DNA from 2 places in the Streptomyces sp. NPDC058525 genome. Region 2 is predicted to be linked to the other one. Evidence: predicted binding sites of a transcription regulator. Region 2 holds the regulator's gene; the other holds the start of a gene.
What was found. The regulator HrcA, encoded in region 2, represses chaperone genes, less so after heat shock. The targets are predictions, from matches to a motif close to TTNGCACTCNGNNNNNCNGAGTGCNAA.

Region 1: a site for HrcA is predicted at 2,568-2,594, ahead of groES (co-chaperone GroES). Genes of this name have one in related genera too.

What each region holds. Positions count from the first base shown of each region.
Region 1 is NZ_JBHXNP010000099.1:8,588-18,913, forward strand. It holds gene ACFWP3_RS33465 (ester cyclase) at 1-287, shown strand, start outside; gene groL (chaperonin GroEL) at 354-1,982, opposite strand; gene groES (co-chaperone GroES) at 2,116-2,424, opposite strand; gene ACFWP3_RS33480 (hypothetical protein) at 2,682-3,356, shown strand; gene ACFWP3_RS33485 (DUF6234 family protein) at 3,406-3,843, shown strand; gene ACFWP3_RS33490 (response regulator transcription factor) at 3,947-4,627, shown strand; gene ACFWP3_RS33495 (sensor histidine kinase) at 4,620-6,029, shown strand; gene ACFWP3_RS33500 (LCP family protein) at 6,151-7,386, shown strand; gene ACFWP3_RS33505 (FtsW/RodA/SpoVE family cell cycle protein) at 7,374-8,792, shown strand; gene ACFWP3_RS33510 (NUDIX hydrolase) at 8,830-9,285, opposite strand; gene ACFWP3_RS33515 (GntR family transcriptional regulator) at 9,282-9,854, opposite strand; gene ACFWP3_RS33520 (polysaccharide deacetylase family protein) at 9,900-10,326, opposite strand, start outside.
Region 2 is NZ_JBHXNP010000004.1:26,354-36,679, reverse strand. It holds gene ACFWP3_RS03370 (PfkB family carbohydrate kinase) at 1-296, opposite strand, end outside; gene ACFWP3_RS03365 (MFS transporter) at 522-1,883, shown strand; gene ACFWP3_RS03360 (ribonuclease Z) at 2,079-2,990, opposite strand; gene ACFWP3_RS03355 (histidine triad nucleotide-binding protein) at 2,994-3,353, opposite strand; gene ACFWP3_RS03350 (16S rRNA (uracil(1498)-N(3))-methyltransferase) at 3,455-4,198, opposite strand; gene ACFWP3_RS03345 (nitronate monooxygenase) at 4,195-5,286, opposite strand; gene dnaJ (molecular chaperone DnaJ) at 5,434-6,573, opposite strand; gene hrcA (heat-inducible transcriptional repressor HrcA) at 6,574-7,590, opposite strand; gene ACFWP3_RS03330 (MBL fold metallo-hydrolase) at 7,756-8,475, shown strand; gene ACFWP3_RS03325 (DUF3097 domain-containing protein) at 8,510-9,307, shown strand; gene hemW (radical SAM family heme chaperone HemW) at 9,339-10,326, opposite strand, start outside.

The DNA.
Region 1 (10,326 bases), on a different contig from region 2:
ACGCTCCCGTCATCGGACGGGACGCCGTGCGCGCGGACATCACGGCCTGGCGCGACGCCTTCGACTACCGCTTCACCACCGACGCGCAGCTGGCCGAGGGCGACTACGTCACCACGGTGTGGAGCTGGGCCGGAACCCACAAGGGCGAGTTCCAGGGCATCGCCCCGACCGGCAAGAAGTGCACCATGACCGGCACCACGACGTTCCGCTGCGAGGACGGGATGATCGCGGAGGGCTGGTGGCACCTGGACGCCATGGGCCTGATGCGCCAACTGGGCGCCATGTAGCCCCGCACACACGGGAAGGCCCCGTCCCGCGGATGCGGGACGGGGCCTTCCGAGCGCGGTGCCCGATCAGTGGCTGTGGCCGTGACCGTGGCCGTGGCCCGCGTCGCCCTCTTCCTCGGCCGGCTTCTCGACGACCAGGGTCTCGGTCGTGAGCAGCAGGGAGGCGATGGACGCGGCGTTCTCCAGCGCGGAGCGGGTGACCTTCACCGGGTCGATGACGCCGGCCTTGACCAGGTCCCCGTACTCGCCGGTGGCGGCGTTGAAGCCCTGGCCCTTCTCGAGCTCGGCGACCTTCGAGGTGATGACGTAGCCCTCGAGGCCGGCGTTCTCGGCGATCCAGCGCAGCGGCTCGACGGCGGCGCGGCGCACGACCGCGACACCGGTGGCCTCGTCGCCGGTCAGGCCGAGGTTGTCCTCGAGGACCTTGACGGCGTGGACGAGCGCGGAGCCACCGCCGGAGACGATGCCCTCCTCGACCGCGGCGCGGGTCGCCGAGATGGCGTCCTCGAGACGGTGCTTCTTCTCCTTGAGCTCCACCTCGGTGGCGGCGCCGACCTTGATGACGCAGACGCCGCCGGCGAGCTTCGCCAGGCGCTCCTGCAGCTTCTCGCGGTCCCAGTCGGAGTCCGTGGACTCGATCTCGGCCTTGATCTGGTTGACACGGCCGACGACCTCTTCGTGGCTGCCGCCACCGTCGACGATGGTCGTGTCGTCCTTGGAGATCGTGACGCGGCGGGCGGAGCCCAGTACGTCCAGACCGGCCTGGTCGAGCTTGAGGCCGACCTCCTCGGCGATGACGGTGGCACCGGTGAGGGTGGCCATGTCCTGAAGCATCGCCTTGCGGCGGTCGCCGAAGCCCGGGGCCTTGACGGCCACCGCGTTGAAGGTGCCGCGGATCTTGTTGACGACGAGGGTGGAGAGCGCCTCGCCCTCGACGTCCTCGGCGATGATCAGCAGCGGCTTCGAGGCGCCGGCCTGGATGACCTTCTCGAGCAGCGGCAGGAGGTCCTGGATGGAGGAGATCTTGCCCTGGTTGATCAGGATGTACGGGTCGTCGAGGACGGCCTCCATACGCTCCTGGTCGGAGACCATGTACGGCGAGAGGTAGCCCTTGTCGAAGGCCATGCCCTCGGTGAACTCGAGCTCCAGGCCGAAGGCGTTGGACTCCTCGACGGTGATGACACCGTCCTTGCCGACCTTGTCCATCGCCTCGGCGATGAGCTCGCCGACCTGCTGGTCCTGCGCGGAGAGCGCGGCCACGGCGGCGATGTCGGACTTGTCCTCGATCGGGCGGGCGGTCGCGAGGAGGTCCTCGGACACGGCCTTGACCGCGGCGTCGATGCCCTTCTTCAGGGCGGCCGGGGACGCGCCCGCGGCGACGTTGCGCAGACCCTCGCGGACCAGCGCCTGGGCCAGCACGGTGGCGGTGGTGGTGCCGTCGCCCGCGATGTCGTTGGTCTTGGTCGCCACCTCCTTCACGAGCTGCGCGCCCAGGTTCTCGTACGGGTCGTCCAGCTCGACCTCGCGGGCGATGGTGACACCGTCGTTGGTGATGGTGGGGGCGCCGAACTTCTTGTCGATGACGACGTTGCGGCCCTTGGGGCCGATCGTCACCTTGACCGTGTCGGCAAGCTTGTTGACGCCGCGCTCGAGGGCGCGACGGGCGTCCTCGTCGAACTTCAGAATCTTCGGCATGGGAGCGGTTCAGTCCTCTCGTTGCGATCGGCCGCTCACCGCGACCGCCACCGCCTGGAACGAACTACGCCCCTCGCCGCCCGGCATCAGCAGGGTGACCAGGGGCGCAGCTCAAATCAAAACTTGAAGCGAATTACTTCTCGACGATCGCGAGCACGTCGCGAGCCGAGAGGACGAGGTACTCCTCGCCGCTGTACTTCACTTCGGTGCCGCCGTACTTGCTGTACAGCACGATGTCGCCGACGTTGACGTCCAGCGGGAGACGCTGGCCGTCCTCGAAGCGGCCCGGGCCCACGGCGAGGACGACGCCCTCCTGGGGCTTCTCCTTCGCGGTGTCCGGGATGACCAGGCCGGAGGCCGTGGTCTGCTCGGCGTCGAGCGGCTGGACCACAATGCGGTCCTCGAGCGGCTTGATGGCAACCTTGGAGCTGGCGGTCGTCACGATCCGACCTCCCCCTTCGGAGATCCGGGGTTAACTGTCTGAGGTGGCGACCAGGTCGATCCGTCGTCGCGGGTGCCGGACCTGCCTGTCGCTGTGTTGGCACTCACCGGTGGCGAGTGCCAGGTGCGACACTATTCCGGCGATTAGCACTCGGTCAAGCGGAGTGCCAATTCTCGACGGCGGGCGTTGCGGCGGAGCGGCCCGCGGAACCGGCGAAAACCCGGCGCACGGGCGTTCGATCTCATTACTCTCCCGCCATGACCAGGACAAACTCCGGCGTGCGTCCGCGCCACCTCCTACCGATCGCCGTCGGCCTGGCGGCCGGGATCTACATGCTGTCGGGCTCCGTTCCGCGGCTGGCGGCCCAGGTGGCCGGGGTGGAGGGCACCTTCCTCGCCTCGCGGTGCGTGGCGGAGCAGGACTCGGACGGGGACGAACACTGGATGTGCGAGGGGTCGTTCGCGGCCGGCGACGGATCGTTCACGATCCCGCGGGTCGAGGTCGACACCAGTTTCGACACCCGGCCGGACGGGCCGCGGACGGCCTTCGTCCTCGGGCCGTCCGCCGATACGGCCGTACAGCCCGGCGTGTTCGTCTGGCTGGGGCCCGGGGCGGTGGGGGTGCTCTCGCTCGTGTTCCCGGTGTGGGCCGTGGGCGCGGCCTCCCGGGACGCGCTGGCGCGGAGGCGGGGGCGGGCCTCGGGGGCGCCGGGGGCGCCGGCCGCGGGAGCGTCCGGGGCGCCTCGGGTGTCCGGGGCGCCTCGGGTGTCTGGGGCGCCTCGGGTGTCTGGGGCGCCTGGGGTGTCTGGGGCGTCGGCTGCGGGACCGGGATCGGGGGCGCCGGCGGCAGGGCCGGGACCGGAGGGGGCGCACGGCTCTGAGGGGGTGCACGGTGCCGGAGCCTCGGCCGCGCGGGCGCAGGGCACGCGCTGAGTATCCGTACTCAGGCGTCCGGCCGCGTCCCGGCCCGACACTGCGGGGCATGACGACACAGCCTCGGCAGCCCCTCCACTGGGCGGCGGACCTCGTGCTGGCCCTCTTCACGGGCGCCTTGGCGGCCGCGGTCCTGGTCGCGGGCGTCCTGTGGGCCGCCCTCACGGAGTTCGGCCTGATCGCACCTTACGTGCCCGAGGATTCCCACTGGCAGGGCGTGCCGCTGAGCTTCGAGGCGTACGCGTTCCTCGGCGTGATGTGCTGCGTGTGCGCCGCGGCCGCCTTCGGGTTCGGCCGGCGGCGCGCGTGGTTCTCGGTGGCCGTGCACGGTGCGCTCTGCGCCTTGGTCGCCGGGGTGCTGCTGATGATGGCGAGCACCTCGTACCGGGGAGCGTCCCCGCAGGAGACCCACCCCGACCCGGCCTCCACGCGCTCGGGCCACATGTGCCGCAGCGGCGGCGACAGCAGCGAGTGCCCGGGCGGTTGAGGCGGGGAGCGAAGCGGGAGCGGGCCGGCGGCTAACCGGGCAGCGAACCGGCGGCGAACCGGGGCGATTCCGGCACCTCGGCCCGATATGTGACGCTTGAGCCGTGCGCATCCTCGTGGTCGAAGACGAAGAAGGCCTCGCCGACTCCCTGCGGCAAGGCCTGTCCGCCGACGGGCACCTGGTCGAGGTCGCGCACGACGGCCACCGCGGCCTGGACCTCGCCCTCGCCGGCGGCCCGTACGACGTGGTCCTCCTCGACCTGATGCTGCCGGGCATGAGCGGCTACGAGATCTGCACCCGCATGCGCGCCCACGGCGACACCACCCCGGTGCTGATGCTGACCGCCCGGGACGGCGAGTACGACGAGGCCGAGGGTCTGGACTCGGGGGCCGACGACTACCTCACCAAGCCGTTCTCCTTCGTGGTCCTCGCCGCCCGGATCCGGGCGCTGGCCCGCCGCGCGGGCGCCCCGGACCGCAGCACCCTCCAGGCCGGCGACCTCCTCCTCGACCCGCAGGGCCGCCGCTGCCGCCGCGGCTCCCACGACATCGAGCTCACCGCCCGCGAACTGGGCGTACTGGCCTGCCTGATGGAGCAGCCCGGGCGGGCCGTCGCCAAGCAGGACATCCTCGACGAGGTCTGGGACACCCCGCACGGCATCGACCCGAACATCGTTGAGGTGTACGTCTCCTCGCTGCGCCGGAAGATCGACGCGCCGTTCGGCCGCCGCTCGATCCTCACCGTCCACGGGACCGGCTACCGGATGGCCCCGGACGGTGGCTAGTACCGTCCGCGCGCGTACGGCGATGGCCGCCGCCCTCGCGATGGCCGCCGTCCTGGCCACCGGGGGCCTGTGGCTGTACGCCCTGCTGCGCGCCAACCTGCTCGACAACACCACCGGCCGGACCGAGCTCGCCGCCCGCAAGGTCGCCGCCCAGGTCGACAGCCGGACTCTGCCGCCCGGCGGGCGGCTGCCCGCGCCCGAACGCGGGGTGGACCTGGTCCTCGTACGGGACGCCCAGGGGCGCACGGTGGCGACCAGCGGCGATCCGGCGGATGTCCCGGACCTCGGGGACCTCGGCGGGCTGGGGCCCGGGGGCGGATCGGGCGGGGGCTCAGGCGGAAGTGGTTCGGGGGAGGACTCGCGGTCGGCCGTGCTGCCGCCCGCCCGCCCCGGCGGGGAGCGGCGCGTGGCGGTCGCGGTGGAGGCGGCCGGTCCGCCGGGCGCGCACGACCCGCACACCGTGTACGCCGTGACCGTGCTCGGCGACGTCGACGACGCGACCGGGGCCGTCGCGGTCGGGCTGCTGGCGGGCGCGCCCCCGCTGATCGCCTTCGCCGCGGCCCTGGCCTGGTGGGTGACCGGGCTCGCGCTGCGCCCGGTGACCGCCATCCGCAACGAGCTGGAGGCGGTCACCGCGAGCGAGCTGGACCGGCGGGTTCCGGACCCGGGCGGGGCGGACGAGATCGCGCAGCTGGCCCGTACCGTCAACGGCACCCTGGACCGGCTGGAGCGCGCCGACGCCCGGCAGCGGCAGTTCACCGCGGACGCCTCGCACGAGCTGCGCAATCCGCTGGCCGCCGTCCGCTCCCGGCTGGAGGTGGCCCTGGCCATGGACCGCCCCGACCGGGAGTCGGTGGCGGCCGCGCTGGCCGACACCGAGCGGCTCCAGCGGATCGCGGCGGACCTGCTGCTGCTGGCCCGCCTCGACGGCGGGCCGCGGCCGCGGAGCGAGCCGGTCGACCTGGCGCTGCTGGCCGCGGAGGACGTGGCGCGCCGGGGCGGCCCCCGGGTGGCGCTGCGGCTGGACGCGCGTTCGCCCGTACCGGCCGCCGGAGACCCGGCGCGGCTGGAGCGGGCGCTGGCCAACCTCGTGGACAACGCCCTGCGGTACGCGCGCGCCGAGGTGGTGGTGCGGGCGGCGGCGGACACAGCGGGCGGACGCACCTGGGCGGTGCTGGAGGTCACCGACGACGGTCCGGGGATCCCGGAGGCGGACCGGGACCGGGTGTTCGAGCGGTTCGTACGGCTGGACGCGGACCGGGGCCGGGCCAGCGGCGGGACGGGGCTCGGCCTGGCCATCGCCCGGGAGATCGCGCGGGCGCACGGGGGCGACGTACGGGCACTGCCGGCGCCGGGGCCCGGCGGGGGCGCGCGGCTGGTGCTGCGCATCCCGTGCCGCTAGCGGCGGCGCCTTCGGCGTCTGCGACGCATCCGTCCCCTCCGGCGCATCCGTCCCCTCCGGCGCATCCGTTCCCTCCGGCCCTCAGGATTCCTTCAGCGTCCCTGCCCCACCATCGACAGGCATGAGCGCGCACCGGAGGAAGACGACTGCCCCAGGCCACCGGATCTCCCGTCGACGGCGGCTCGGCCGCACCCTGCTGATCACCGGCTGCGCGCTGGCGGTCATGGCGGGCGGCGGCGCCTGGTACCTGTACCGGGACCTGGCCTCCAGCATCGGCAGCTCCAAGGCCCTGGAGGGCGCGGAGAAGTCGAAGTACGGCGATGTGAACGTCCTGCTCATGGGCCTGGACAGCCGCAAGGACCAGAACGGCGAGGACCTGCCGGACGACGTGCTGGACAAGCTGCATGCCGGCAGTTCGGACATCGGCGGCTACAACGCGAACACCCTGATCCTGCTCCACGTACCCGGCGACGGCAGCCCGGCGAAGGCCTTCTCGATCCCGCGCGACGACTTCGTCGACATAGCGGGCCACGGCAAGGACAAGATCAAGAAGGCCTACGGGCTCGCGAAGGAGAAGAAGCAGGAGCAGCTCGTCGCGCAGGGGGTCGGTGATCGCCGACAGCTGGAGCGCGAGGGCCGGGAGGCGGGGCGCAAGGCGGAGATCGAGACGGTGCGGAACTTCCTGGGGGTGCCGATCGATCACTTCGCCGAGCTGAATCTGGCCGGTTTCTACCACCTCGCGGACGCGCTGGGCGGGGTACCGGTGTGCCTGAACAAGCCGGTGAAGGACCGGTACTCCGGCGCCGACTTCCCGGCCGGCCCGCAGACCCTGAACGGCCAGCAGTCGCTCGCCTTCGTACGCCAGCGGCACGGCCTGGCCAGGGGTGACCTGGACCGGACGAAGCGGCAGCAGGCCTTCCTCGCGGGCGCGACGAAGAAGCTGAACTCGGCCGGGACCTTCACCGACCCGGTCAAGCTGATGAAGCTGGTCGAGGCCGCGAAGCAGGACGTGGTGACGGACGAGGGGTGGGATCTGCTGTCGTTCGTGAAGCAGGCGAAGAACCTGTCCGGCGGGAAGGTGCAATTCACGACACTCCCCATCGAGGGGTTCGGAAGGAACCATGGGGAGGACATCAACGTCGTAGATGATATGAAGATAAAGCGCCTCATTGCCGAGCAGATCGGGCCGAAGGCCCCTCCGAGCCCGAGCGCACCGGGCGCCGCTTCAGCCTCGGCGGGGGCGCAGTCGAAGTCCGCCGCCCCCGGACCGTCCACACCGCCCAGCTCTCCCGAGTCACCCGCCCCCACGTCCACGTCCGGCTCGACGGACGGTGGCGGCATCCCGTGCGTGGACTGAAACCCCTGACGTCGGCGGGCTCGCGCCGCCGCACCGAGGCGCTGCTGCTGGTCTTCGTCGTCGTGATCGCCGTTTTCGGCCATGCCAACGCCGGCCTCGCGATGAACGGCGAGCTGCCGCCGAACCTGACCGGCTTCACGATCAGCATGACGCTGCTCGCGCTGGTCGGGCACCTGGGCATCCGCCGGTTCGCGGCGTACGCGGACCCGCTGATCTTCCCGCTGGCCATGCTGCTGACCGGGTTGGGGCTGGTGCTGATCCACCGCCTCGACCAGGGGTACATCGAGCGCTACGACTCGGCGGCGAACGCCCCGGACCAGCTGATGTGGACGGTGATCGGCGTCGCCGCCTGCATCCTGGTGGTCGCCCTGCTGCGCGACCACCGGCTGCTCCAGCGGTTCATCTACATCACGATGGCCGTCGCGCTGGTGCTGCTGATCGCCCCCGCCTTCTTCGGTGCGGACACGTACGGCGCGAAGCGGTGGATCATCCTCTTCGGCTTCTCGCTGCAGCCGGGCGAGTTCGTGAAGATCATGATCGCGATCTTCTTCGCGGGCTATCTGGTCATCCACCGGGACTCGCTGGCCCTGACGGGCCGCAAGTTCCTCGGGATGCGGCTGCCCCCGATGCGGCAGCTGGGACCGATCATCACGGTGTGGATCGTCTCGATGCTGGTGCTGGTCTTCGAACGCGACCTCGGCACCTCGCTGATCTTCTTCGGCGTCTTCGTGGTGATGCTGTACGTGGCAACCGAGCGCACCAGCTGGATCGTGTGCGGCCTGCTCATGGCGGCGGTGGGCGCGTTCGCGGTGGGCTCGACGGAACCGCACGTCAAGGCGCGCGTGGCGGCGTGGCTCAACCCGCTGTCGTACTACTGGGACAAGCCGCCGCCGGGGGTCACCTCGGACCAGTCGGCGCAGGCGCTGTTCAGCTTCGGCACCGGCGGCATCTCCGGGACGGGCCTCGGCATGGGGCACCCGGAGCTGATCAAGTTCGCGGGCCGCAGCGACTTCATCCTGACCACGGTCGGCGAGGAGCTCGGCCTGGCCGGGGTGATGGCGGTCCTGATCCTGTACGCGCTCCTCGTGCAGCGGGGGCTGCGGATGGCGCTCGGCGCCCGCGACCCCTTCGGCAAGCTGCTGGCGGTGGGCCTCGCCTCGGCGCTGGCCCTCCAGGTCTTCGTGGTCGCCGGCGGCGTCACGGGCCTGATCCCCCTGACGGGCAAGGCCCTGCCGTTCCTGGCCAAGGGCGGCTCGTCCCTGCTGGCCAACTGGATCATGATCGCCCTGCTCCTGCGCATCAGCGACAGCGCGGAACGCCAACGCGAGGCGGACGCCCGCGGCCCGGCGGAAACAACGATCACCCCGATGGCCACAACGGACCTCGCCCGCACGGGAGCCGACTGACCTGGTTTGGGGGGGCTCGGGGGGCGGGCCCGACGCGTCAGCGGACGACGGGTCCGTGTCCGGCACGCCAATCGCTGATGCGTTTGCGGATGCTGGGCACCATCGGCAGACCGTCAACGGCATCGGGGGCGAACCACGCCACCTCGAACGACTCGTCCGACACCCGGAGGCTGCCTCCGATGGGTCGGGCAGTGAGGCAGATCGAGAATTCCTGCCGGACCTCGCCGTCGTCGTAGGCGAAGACGTGTCCCGGGTCGGTGTACGTCCCGACGATCCCGGTGATCTCGACGGTGATGCCGGTTTCCTCGAAGGTCTCCCGGACCGCGCAGTCGCCGATGGACTCCCCCAGTTCCATCTTGCCGCCGGGCAGCGCCCACATGCCGTTGTCCGTGCGTCGCTGCAGCAAGACCCGGCCGTCGTCATCGACGACGACGGCGGAAGCCGCGGGCACCAGACTGTTCGCACCCGGCAAGGGACCGCTCACGGCGGTCAGGCGTCGAAGTCGTATTCCAGGACGTAGGAGGCGGAGTCGAGGGTCATCTCGTTCACTTCGACGGCCCGCCCTCCTTCGGCGTACGCGGTGCGCACGATCTGGATGACGGGGGTGCCCAGCGCGAGCGCCAGGCGCTCGGCCTCCGCCGCCGAAGGCATGCGGGAGCGGACCTCCTCCCGGAAGTGGACCGGCGCGTGGCCCAGTTCGGCCAGGCGCGCGTACGTCCCGCCGGGGCCGGAGTCGGGCTGGGTGATCGCGGATGCGGCGACGATGTCGGAGGGCAGGTGCGAGGTCGCGAACAGCACCGGCTTGCCGTCGAGCACGAACCGTCGACCCCGCACCCAGACCGGCGCACCGGGCGACACCCCGAGGGCATCGGCAACGCCCTCGCTCGCCGCCTCTTCCCGGACGTCGACCTGATCGACGACGAGCTCACGCTCTCCGGTATCGGCGGCCCAGATCGACCGGCCGGACCCCCACTGCTCCTGCGCCAACCTCTGGATCCCGCGCCGCCGCAGGGGCCGGACGCCGACGCCGTCGCGCGCCTCCGCGAGGCCTTCGTCCGTCATGAAGCGATCACCCCTTCACCTCGCTGAACACCCTAGGCCGCGCGGCTACAGGTAGTCCTCCAGGCGGCCTATGCGGTAGCCCTGTTCCTGGATGCGTTGGAGCATGCGCGTCGTCATCTGGGTCTCCGTCGCGCCCTTGAGTTCGGCGGGGCCGCGGAAGTGGGCCAGGATGATGTCGCCCGGTTTGAGGGCGGAGCCCTCGGCGTACTGGAAGTTGTTGATCTGCATCGACACCCGCCACAGCACCAGGGACGAGACCCCGCACTCCGAGGCGGCCCGGAGGGTGTCGTCGTTGTAGTTGCCGAAGGGCGGGCGGAAGAGCGGCGGGCGTTGGCCGAAGCGCTGCTCCAGGCGGTCCTGCTGGCCGCATATCTGCTGCTTCTGCGCCTCGTACGAGAGGGTCCGCAGGTTCGGGTGCGTCAGGGTGTGGTTGTTCACCGTGCTGCCGGAGCCGTTGTCGCGGAGCTTCTCG
Region 2 (10,326 bases):
GCGTCCCAGCAGTACTCGCCGTAGTGGTCGTCGCCGAACGCCGCGGCGAGCGAGGTGCGCAGGCCGAGGCGGGCCAGGGCGGTGGCCATGTTGGCGACGCCGCCGGGGCTGGATCCCATGCCGCGCGCCCAGGACTCCGTACCGCGCACCGGGGCGGAGTCGAGGCCGGTGAAGATGATGTCGAGGAAGACCGTGCCGGTCAGGAAGACGTCGCAGGCGGGCTCCTGCGGGTTGCGCAGCGGACCGAGCGGGTCCACCGCCGCCGCGAGGCTGTCGACATTCTCCCGACTGGTCACGGTGTACTCCCCGTTGGCTTGAAGGGTCGTTTCTTCCGGAGCGTTTTCGGTGCGATGGTTTTCGGTGGAAAGATGCCAGCCATGCCCGGCCCGCACGAGGCCAAACCCAGTGTGTCGCAGATCACTACAGGAATGCTCTTTTCCTGCTGTCGGGCCACTTGATAAACATGGGCCCCGCTCACTCTGCGACGACGCCACGCATCACCCGCACCACCTGGAACGCACGTGCCCGACCGCACCCCCGCGCCGCTCTCCGAGCCGGCCGCCGAGCCGCCCGCCGCATGGCCTCTGGTGGCCCTCTTCACCGCCGGGTACCTCGCCCCGTACCTCCTGCCGACCGTCGTCGGACGGCTCGACGCCCACCTGCCGCTGAGCCCCGCGCAGGCCGGTCTGATCGGCAGCGCCCTGCTGCTCGGCTCCGCCGCGGCCGGTTTCACCCTGGCCTCCCGCATCGGCCGGCACGGGCCCCGGCGCCTGGCCCGGATCGGGCTGCTGCTGGCCGTCGCGGGCTACGGCACGGCCGCGGCGGCCTCGCTGCTGCCGCTGGTCGTCGCGGGCGCGGTGGTCGGCGGCTTCGGCTCCGGCACGGCCACCGCCGTGGCCGCAGCGGGCATCGCCGGGCAGCGCGATCCGCACCGGGCCTCCGCGCTGGGCCTGTTGTCGGTGTCGGCGACCGCCGGGGCGCTGTACCTGACGCTGCCCCGGCTCGGGGGCGGCCACGGGCTGCCGTTCGCCGCCATCGCACTGGTCGCGGCGCTGGTCTGGCCCGCCGCGGGACGCCTCGGCGGCTCCTCGGCGCCCGCGGTGACCGGGGTCGCCCCGGGCCGCCTCCCGTACCCGCGCGCCGGGGTGGTCCTGGCCGGCTCCCTGATGCTGTGGTCGCTCGCGCAGAACGCCCTGTGGGGGGTCAGCGGCCGGATCGGCGTCCAGCAGGCGGGCCTCTCGGAGGTCACCCTCGGCGTCGTCTTCGCCGCGGCGCTGGGCGCGGGCCTGCTCGGGGTCACGGCCGCCTCCGCGCTGGGCTCCCGGCTGGGCCGGGCGGTCCCGATCGGCGCCGGGACGGCCGTGATCGCCTGCTGCGTGGTGGTGTCCTCGTCCGCCCGGGACCTCGCGGGCTTCGCCGGCGGGGAGATCCTGTGGAACGCGCTCTACCCGGTCGTGCTCTCGTACGCGATCGGCCTCGCGGCGGCCCTGGACCCGCGCGGCCGGTGGGCGGTGCTGGCCGGGTCGGCGTCCTCGCTGGGCGTGGCCTGCGGGCCGGTCACCGGCAGCCTGCTCGCGGAGGCGGCGGGCTTCCCGGGCATGGGCCTGGTGCTGGGGTCGCTGCTGCTGGCCGTGGCCGGGCCGATGGCCGCCGTGGCGCTGCACGCGGGCGGGCGTCCGCTGACCCCCGGCTCCGTCCGCCGGCGCGGTGGCGCCGCGGCGGCCGTGCTCGCCGCCGGCGCGGGCGCCCCGTCGGGCACGGTCCCGCGCGTCGGGGCCGCGGAGCTCGAGGTCACCGAGATCCCGCTCCGCCGCCGGCCGCTGCGCGTGCTGCTCCCGGCCCCGGCCTCCCTCCGCCGCACCCGCACCCGAACCCGCCTGTAGCCGCTGCGCGGGGCACGCGGACTCCGGCGCGGCTCAAAGACCTTGGGGCTCCGCCCCAAACCCCGCGCCTCAAACTCCCCCAGCTACCGCTGGGAGGTGCCCCCAGGCGGGGCTGGATTTCGGCTGATGTGCGCTCACGGGTGCTGCCGGCGGGGCTGGAGCCCCGGCGGCGGCGCGCCGGATGGCCAGGCGGCGTCAGCGGCGCTTCGGGAGGGGGACCCGGGTCAGGTCCGCCGCGATCGTCAGCTCGCCCTCGAACCCGGCCGCGCGGGCCTGCCGTTCGAACTCCGAGGGGTCGGTGTAGCGCTGCGAGAAGTGCGTCAGCACGAGGTGCCGGACGCCCGCGTCCCGTGCCACCCGCGCCGCCTGCCCGGCCGTGAGGTGCCCGTGCTCGGTGGCCAGCGGCTCGTCCTCGTCGAGGAAGGTCGACTCGATCACCAGCATGTCGCAGCCCTCGGCCAGCTCGTCCACGCCCTCGCAGAGCCGGGTGTCCATGACGAACGCGAACCGCTGCCCCGGCTTCGGCTCGCTGACCTGCTCCAGCGTGACCTCGCCCAGCCGGCCCTCGCGCTGGATCAGGCCCACGTCGGGGCCCTTGATCCCGTGCCGTGCGAGCAGTTCCGGGATCATGCGGCGGCCGTCCGGCTCGGTGAGCCGGTAGCCGAAGGACTCCACCGGGTGCGAGAGCAGCCTGGCCTCGAGGACGTACGAGGCCCCGCGCGCCAGCTCCCGCATCCCGTCCCCGGCGACCGGCTCCTCGGCCAGCAGCACCGTCTCGCGGTAGGCGGTGGCGTACCGCAGCCGGTCGAAGAACTTCTGCCCGGAGGCCGGGTAGTGCGCGGTGACGGGGTGCGGGACCCGGTCGAGGTTGATCCGCTGGATCACCCCGGCCAGGCCGAGGCTGTGGTCACCGTGGAAGTGGGTGACGCAGATCCGGTTGATGTCGTGCGCGGCCACCCCGGCACGCAGCATCTGGCGCTGGGTGCCCTCGCCCGGGTCGAAGAGGATGCCCTCGGCGTCCCAGCGCAGCAGGTAGCCGTTGTGGTTGCGGTGGCGGGTGGGCACCTGGCTGGCGGTGCCCAGCACCACGAACTCGCGTACGGACACGGGTTATCCGGGGGGCCACTGGAGGCCGCGGCCGCCGAGGACGTGCGCGTGGGCGTGGAAGACGGTCTGGCCGGCGCCGGCGCCCGTGTTGAAGACGACCCGGTAGCCGTGGTCGGTGAGCTTCTCGTCGAGGGCGATGCGGCCGGCCTCGGCGAGGAGGTCGGCGGTGATGGCGGGCTCGGCCGCCGCCAGCGAGGCCGCGTCGGGGTAGTGCACCTTGGGGATGACCAGGACGTGCGTCGGCGCCTGCGGGTTGATGTCCCGGAAGGCGAAGGTCGTGTCGGTCTCCCGGACCACGGTCGCCGGGATGCTCCCCGCGACGATCTTGCAGAACAGGCAGTCGGCCTGCGGTTCCCCGGCCATCGCTTCGCCTCCGTGTCGTTGATCGCTCCGGGCATCGTATCCCCGGACCGCGTACGGGACTCCGCGGCCTCCACCCCCGGTCCGCCCGCCGTCCGCGGGGGTCAGCTCCAGCGGCCGGTGCGGGCCAGCAGGACCGCCGTCGCCGCGGTGCCGGCGGTCGAGGTGCGCAGGACCGAGCGGCCCAACCGGTACGGGCGGGCTCCCGCCTCGGCGAAGACGGCCAGCTCCTCCGGGGAGACCCCGCCCTCCGGGCCGACCACCAGCACGATGGACCCCGTCGCCGGGAGCTCGGCCTCGGCCAGGGCCTCGGAGGGGGTGTCGCGGTCCTCGTGGAGGACCATCGCCAGGTCGGCGCCGGCCAGCAGTGCCGCCACCTGCTTGGTGGACAGGGCCTCGGCCACGTCCGGGAAGCGGACCCGGCGGGACTGCTTGCCCGCCTCACGGGCGGTGGCCCGCCACTTGGCCAGGGACTTGGCGCCGCGGTCGCCGCGCCACTGCGTGATGCACCGCGAGGCCTGCCAGGGCACGATCGCGTCCACGCCCGTCTCGGTCATGGTCTCCACGGCCACCTCGCCCCGGTCCCCCTTGGGCAGGGCCTGGACGACGGTGATCCGGACGGTCGGCCCGGCTTCCTCGAAGGCGCCGGACACGGTCAGGACCAGCCGGTCCTTGCCCTCCGCCGCCTTCACGACCGCCTCGGCCCAGCCGCCCCGGCCGTCCGTGAGGACCACCGCCTCGCCCGGGTTCAGCCGCTTCACGGACACCGCGTGCCGGCCCTCAGGGCCGTCCAGGACGAACTCCGGTCCCGCCGGGACCTCTTTGACCACGAACACCGGGGCGGTCATGACGCACTCCTCATCTGCATTGCCTTCAACGTGCTCTGTGCCTCGGCCAGTTCGGCCGCCAGCACCTCCATCAGCTCCCCGGCGGGCAGCGCCCGCGCCAGCCGGTGCCCCTGGCCCGCCCACAGGGCCATGCCCTGCGGGTCCCCGGCCGCGGCGGCCGCCTTGCGCAGCCCCGAGGTCAGGTGGTGGATCTGCGGGTAGGCGGCGGGGGCGTACGGTCCGTGCTCGCGCATGAACCGGTTGACCAGGCCCCGCCCCGGCCGCCCGGAGAAGGCCCGGGTGAGCTCGGTGCGGACGAACAGCGGGTCCGTCAGGGCCTTCTTGTGCAGCGGATCCGCGCCCGACTCCGGGCAGGCCAGGAAGGCGGTGCCGAGCTGGGCCGCCTCGGCGCCCGCCGCGAGCAGCGCGGCGATCTGGGAGCCCCGCATCAGCCCGCCCGCCGCGATGATGGGGAGCGCGACGGCCTCCCGTACCTGGGCCACGAGCGCCAGCAGGCCCACCGACGCCGTGCCGTCGGCCTGCGGGTCGTCCCGGTGCGTGCCCTGGTGCCCGCCGGCCTCGACGCCCTGGACGCAGACGGCGTCGGCCCCGGCCTCCTGCGCGCGGCGGGCCTCCTCGACGGAGGTCGCGGTGACGACGGAGTACGTGCCGGCCTGGCGCAGGGAGGCCAGGACCGCCGGGGCGGGACAGCCGAAGGTGAAGGAGACGACCGGGACCGGGTCCTCCAGGAGGATGGCGAGCTTGGCGTCGTAGCCGTCGTCGCAGGTGCCGATGATGTCCTCGGCGGCCAGGGAGATCTCGTACCAGCTCGCCTCGCCGGCCAGCTGCCCGCGGTAGGCCTCGACGGCGGCCGGGTCCACGTGGCCGGTCTGCGGCATGAAGAGGTTCACCCCGAAGGGGCGCCGGGTGAGGGCGCGCACCTGCTTGATCTCCTGGTACATGCCGTCGGCGGTCTTGTACCCGCCGGCCAGGAAGCCCAGTCCGCCCGCCTCGCACACGGCGGCGGCCAGGGGCGGACAGGAGGCGCCGCCCGCCATGGGGGCCTGCACGATCGGGTATGCGCAGAGACCGTTCGGTGCCGAGGTCATGCACTGCATCGTGCCATGTCCCGCTCAGGGGACCGAATCACCGCATTCGCCTGGCATAGTCCGCTTCCCGGCGCGGCCGGAACGCATACGGCGAGCCCGGCCGGGGGCATCCCCCGGCCGGGCTCGTCGATCAGAGGTCGCAGGCGGTCAGCGGCCGTTGAAGGCGTCCTTCAGGCGGCTGAACAGCCCCTGCTGGCCCGGCGCGAACTGGCCGGTCGGCCGCTCCTCGCCGCGCAGCTTCGCCAGCTGGCGCAGCAGCTCCTCCTGCTGGGCGTCCAGCTTGTTCGGGGTGGTCACCTCGACGTGGACGATCAGGTCGCCGCGTCCGCCACCGCGCAGGTGGGTGACGCCGCGCCCGTGCAGCGGGATCGACTGGCCGGACTGGGTGCCGGGCCGGATGTCGATCTCCTCCATGCCGTCCAGCGTCTCCAGCGGGCACTTGGTGCCCAGGGACGCCGCCGTCATCGGGATGGTCACCGTGCAGTGCAGGTCGTCCCCGCGCCGCTGGAAGACCGGGTGCGGCAGCTCGTGGATCTCCACGTACAGGTCGCCGGCGGGGCCGCCGCCGGGGCCGACCTCGCCCTCGCCCGCGAGCTGGATGCGGGTGCCGTTCTCGACACCGGCCGGGATCTTGACGGTGAGGCTGCGGCGGGACCGGACCCGGCCGTCGCCCGCGCACTCGGGGCACGGGGTCGGGACGACGGTGCCGAAGCCCTGGCACTGCGGGCAGGGGCGCGAGGTCATGACCTGGCCCAGGAAGGACCGGGTGACCTGCGAGACCTCGCCGCGGCCGCGGCACATGTCACACGTCTGCGCGGAGGTGCCGGGGGCTGCGCCCTCGCCCGAGCAGGTGGTGCAGACGACGGCCGTGTCGACCTGGATGTCCTTGGTCGTCCCGAAGGCCGCCTCGTCCAGCTCCAGGTCGAGGCGGATCATGGCGTCCTGGCCGCGCCGGGTCCGCGAGCGCGGGCCGCGCTGCGAGGCCTGGCCGAAGAAGGCGTCCATGATGTCGGAGAAGTTGCCGAAGCCACCCGCTCCGAAGCCGCCCGCTCCGGCACCGCCGCCCGACGAGGACAGCGGGTCGCCGCCCAGGTCGTAGACCTGCTTCTTCTGCGGGTCCGAGAGCACCTCGTAGGCCGCGTTGATCTCCTTGAAGCGCTCCTGCGTCTTCGGATCCGGATTCACATCCGGGTGGAGTTCACGCGCGAGGCGCCGGAAGGCCTTCTTGATCTCGTCCTGCGATGCGTCGCGGCGCACGCCGAGAACGGCGTAGTAGTCCGTGGCCACTTACGACTCCGCCAGGATCTGTCCGACGTAACGTGCCACTGCGCGTACCGCTCCCATCGTTCCGGGGTAGTCCATGCGGGTCGGTCCGACCACGCCGAGTTTGGCGACCGTTTCGCCGCCCGAACCGTAACCGACCGAGACGACCGACGTGGAGTTCAGCCCCTCGTAGGCGTTCTCGTGCCCGATCCGTACGGCCATTCCCGACTCGTTGGCCTCGCCCAGCAGCTTGAGGAGCACGACCTGCTCCTCCAGCGCTTCGAGCACCGGCCTGATCGTCAGGGGAAAATCGTGTCCGAAGCGGGTGAGATTGGCGGTGCCGCCGATCATCAGCCGCTCTTCTGCTTCCTCGACCAGGGTTTCGAGGAGCGTCGAGAGCACGGTGGACACCGTGCCCCGGTCATCCGCCTCGAAGGACTCGGGGAGGTCCTGGACGAGCGGGGGAACGTCGGTGAACCGGCGCCCCACGACCCGGCTGTTGAGCCGCGCCCGCAGATCGGCCAGCGAGGTCTCCCCGAAGGGGCTCGAGCAGTCGATCAGCCGCTGTTCGACGCGCCCGGTGTCCGTGATCAGTACGAGCATCAGGCGCGCGGGAGCGAGCGAGAGCAGCTCCACGTGCCGGACGGTCGACCGGGTCAGGCTCGGGTACTGGACGACGGCGACCTGCCGGGTCAGCTGCGCGAGCAGCCGCACCGTCCGGCCGACCACGTCGTCGAGGTCCACGGCCCCGTCGAGGAAGTTCTGGATGGCCCGGCGCTCGGGCGACGACAGCGGCTTGACCCCCGCCAGCTTGTCGACGAAGAGGCGGTAGCCCTTGTCGGTGGGGATCCGGCCGGCGCTGGTGTGGGGCTGGGCGATGTAGCCCTCCTCCTCCAGCACGGCCATGTCGTTGCGCACGGTGGCGGGCGAGACGCCGAGGCGGTGCCGCTCGGTGAGCGCCTTGGAGCCGACCGGCTCCTCCGTCCCGACGTAGTCCTGGACGATGGCGCGCAGCACTTCGAGTCTGCGTTCGCTGAGCATCGCGCACACCTCCAGCTGTGGTCCGTTGCCGCGTTCGTTGAAAGCTCGGTCGTTGGAGCCCGGTCATTGGCACTCTGGTCGTTCGAGTGCCAGAGATCCCCCGCTCAGTGTACGGCCGGGTAGTAAGACCCTGGCAAGGGAGGCCCGCCAGGGTAGCGTCGCGGCATGGACGTGCGTTGGGAAGAGGCGGGCTGGGAAAGGCTGACCGGGCGGGCCGGGCGCCGGCGGCTTCCGGTGTGGGACTGCACCGTGGGACTGGTGGTGGGGGACGATTCCGTGCTCCTCGTCGACCCCGGTTCGTGTCTGCGCGAGGGCGCGCGGGTGAGGGCCGAGGCGGAGCGGCTGACGGGCCGGCACGTGACCCATATCGCATTCACGCACGGACATTTCGACCACGTGCTGGGCGGGGCCGCCTTCTCCGGAGCCGAGGTGTTCGGGGCGGTCGGGCTGGACGCGCTGCTGGCCACCGGCCGCGAGGAGCTGCGCGGGGACGCGGTGCGCCACGGCCTGGCCGAGGCGGAGGCCGCGGAGGCGGTGGACCTGATGGTGGCTCCGAAGCACCTGGTGTCGGGCGAGTGGACGCTGGAACTGGGCGGGGTGCAAGTGCTGCTGGCCAATGTGGGGCCCGGGCACACGCGCCACGATCTGGCGGTCTTCGTGCCGGGCGAGCGCGAGACGGTGTTCTGCGGGGACCTGGTCGAGGAGTCGGGCGAGCCCTCGGCGGGCCCGGACGCGGTGCCCCGGCAGTGGCCGGCGGCGCTGGACCGGCTGCTCGCGCTGGGCGGGGACGACGCGCAGTACGTGCCGGGTCACGGAGCGGTGGTGTCCGCGGCCTTCGTGCGTGCGCAACGCGCCACACTGGCCGCGCGTTTCGGCGTGTCGTAGGCGTGTTCGCCGCGCCTCTCCTACGCTCGGCCGGATGCGCGAGTACTCCCCCGACCTGACCCCCCAGTGGAAGCGCCCCAAGGCCGTGCCGGAGGTGGCCGCGGAGCCCGACCTGGTGGTCGAGGTGGCCGGTACGGACTTCTGCGGCGCGGTGGTGGCCTGCGAGGCGGGCACGGTGACCCTGGAGGACCGCTTCGGCAAGCGGCGGGTGTTCCCGCTGGAGCCGCGGGGCTTCCTGCTGGACGGGGCCGTGGTCACCCTGGTCCGCCCCTCGCGGGCCCCCGCCGCGCCCCGCCGCACCGCCTCGGGCTCGATCGCCGTGCCGGGGGCCAGGGCGCGGGTGGCGCGGGCCGGGCGCATCTACGTGGAGGGCCGCCACGACGCGGAGCTGGTGGAGAGGGTCTGGGGGGACGACCTGCGGATCGAGGGCGTGGTGGTGGAGTACCTGGAGGGCATCGACGACCTCCCGGCCATCGTCGCGGAATTCGCCCCGGCCCCGGACGCCCGCCTGGGGATCCTGGTGGACCACCTCGTGCCGGGCTCGAAGGAGTCGCGCATCGCGGCGTCGGTGACCTCCCCGGACGTCCTGATCGTGGGCCACCCGTACGTGGACGTCTGGCAGGCGGTGAAACCGTCCGCCCTGGGCATCCCGGCCTGGCCCGTGGTCCCGCGCGGCCAGGACTGGAAGACGGGCATCTGCCGGGCCCTGGGCTGGCCCGAGAACACCGGTGCCGCCTGGCAGCACATCCTGTCCCGCGTGACCTCGTACAAGGACCTGGAGCCCACCCTCCTGGGCTCCGTGGAACACCTCATCGACCACGTGACGGCCTGAAGCGCCCACGGGCGCCGGGCCGTGCGCCGCGTCAGTCCACCAGGTCCCGGACCACCGCGTCGGCCAGCAGCCGCCCCCGCAGGGTCAGCACGGCCCGGCCGGCCCCGTACGGCTCCGGCTCCAGCAGCCCGTCCGCCAGCGCCCGCCGCGAGGCGGCCAGCCCGGCGGGTGCCAGCAGCGACAGCGGTACGCCGTCCACCAGCCGCAGCTCCAGCAGGATCCGCTCGACCCGCCGGTCCTCCTCGGAGAGGAGCTCGCGTCCGGCGCCCGGGGACCGCCCCTCCGCCAGCGCGGCGGCGTACGCCCCCGGGTGCTTGACGTTCCACCACCGCACCCCGCCCACGTGCGAGTGCGCGCCCGGACCCGCGCCCCACCAGTCGGCGCCGCGCCAGTACAGCTCGTTGTGCAGGCAGCGCCCGGCCTGCGAGGAGGCCCAGTTCGACACCTCGTACCAGGAGTACCCGGCCTCCGCCATCACCGCGTCCGCGATCAGGTAGCGGTCGGCGTGCACGTCGTCGTCCGTCATCGGGACCTCGCCCCGGCGGATCCGCCGCGCCAGCTGGGTGCCCTCCTCCACGATCAGCGCGTACGCCGAGATGTGGTCCGGCCCGGCGCCCAGCGCGGCGGAGAGCGAAGCCCGCCAGTCCTCGTCGGACTCCCCGGGCGTGCCGTAGATCAGGTCCAGGTTGACGTGCTCGAAGCCCGCCGCGCGCGCCTCGGCGACGCAGGCCTCCGGGCGCCCGGGGGTGTGCGTGCGGTCCAGGACCTTCAGGACGTGCTGCCGGGCGCTCTGCATGCCGAAGGAGATCCGGTTGAAGCCGCCGGCCCGCAGCTCGGCCAGGTACTGCGGGTTCACCGACTCCGGATTGGCCTCGGTGGTGATCTCCGCGTCCTCGGCCAGGCCGAACTCGTCCCGGATCGCCGCGAGCATCCGCACGAGGTCCCCGGCGGGCAGCAGCGTCGGCGTGCCGCCGCCCACGAAGACCGTCCGCACGGCCCGCGGGTCGTCCCCGAGCACC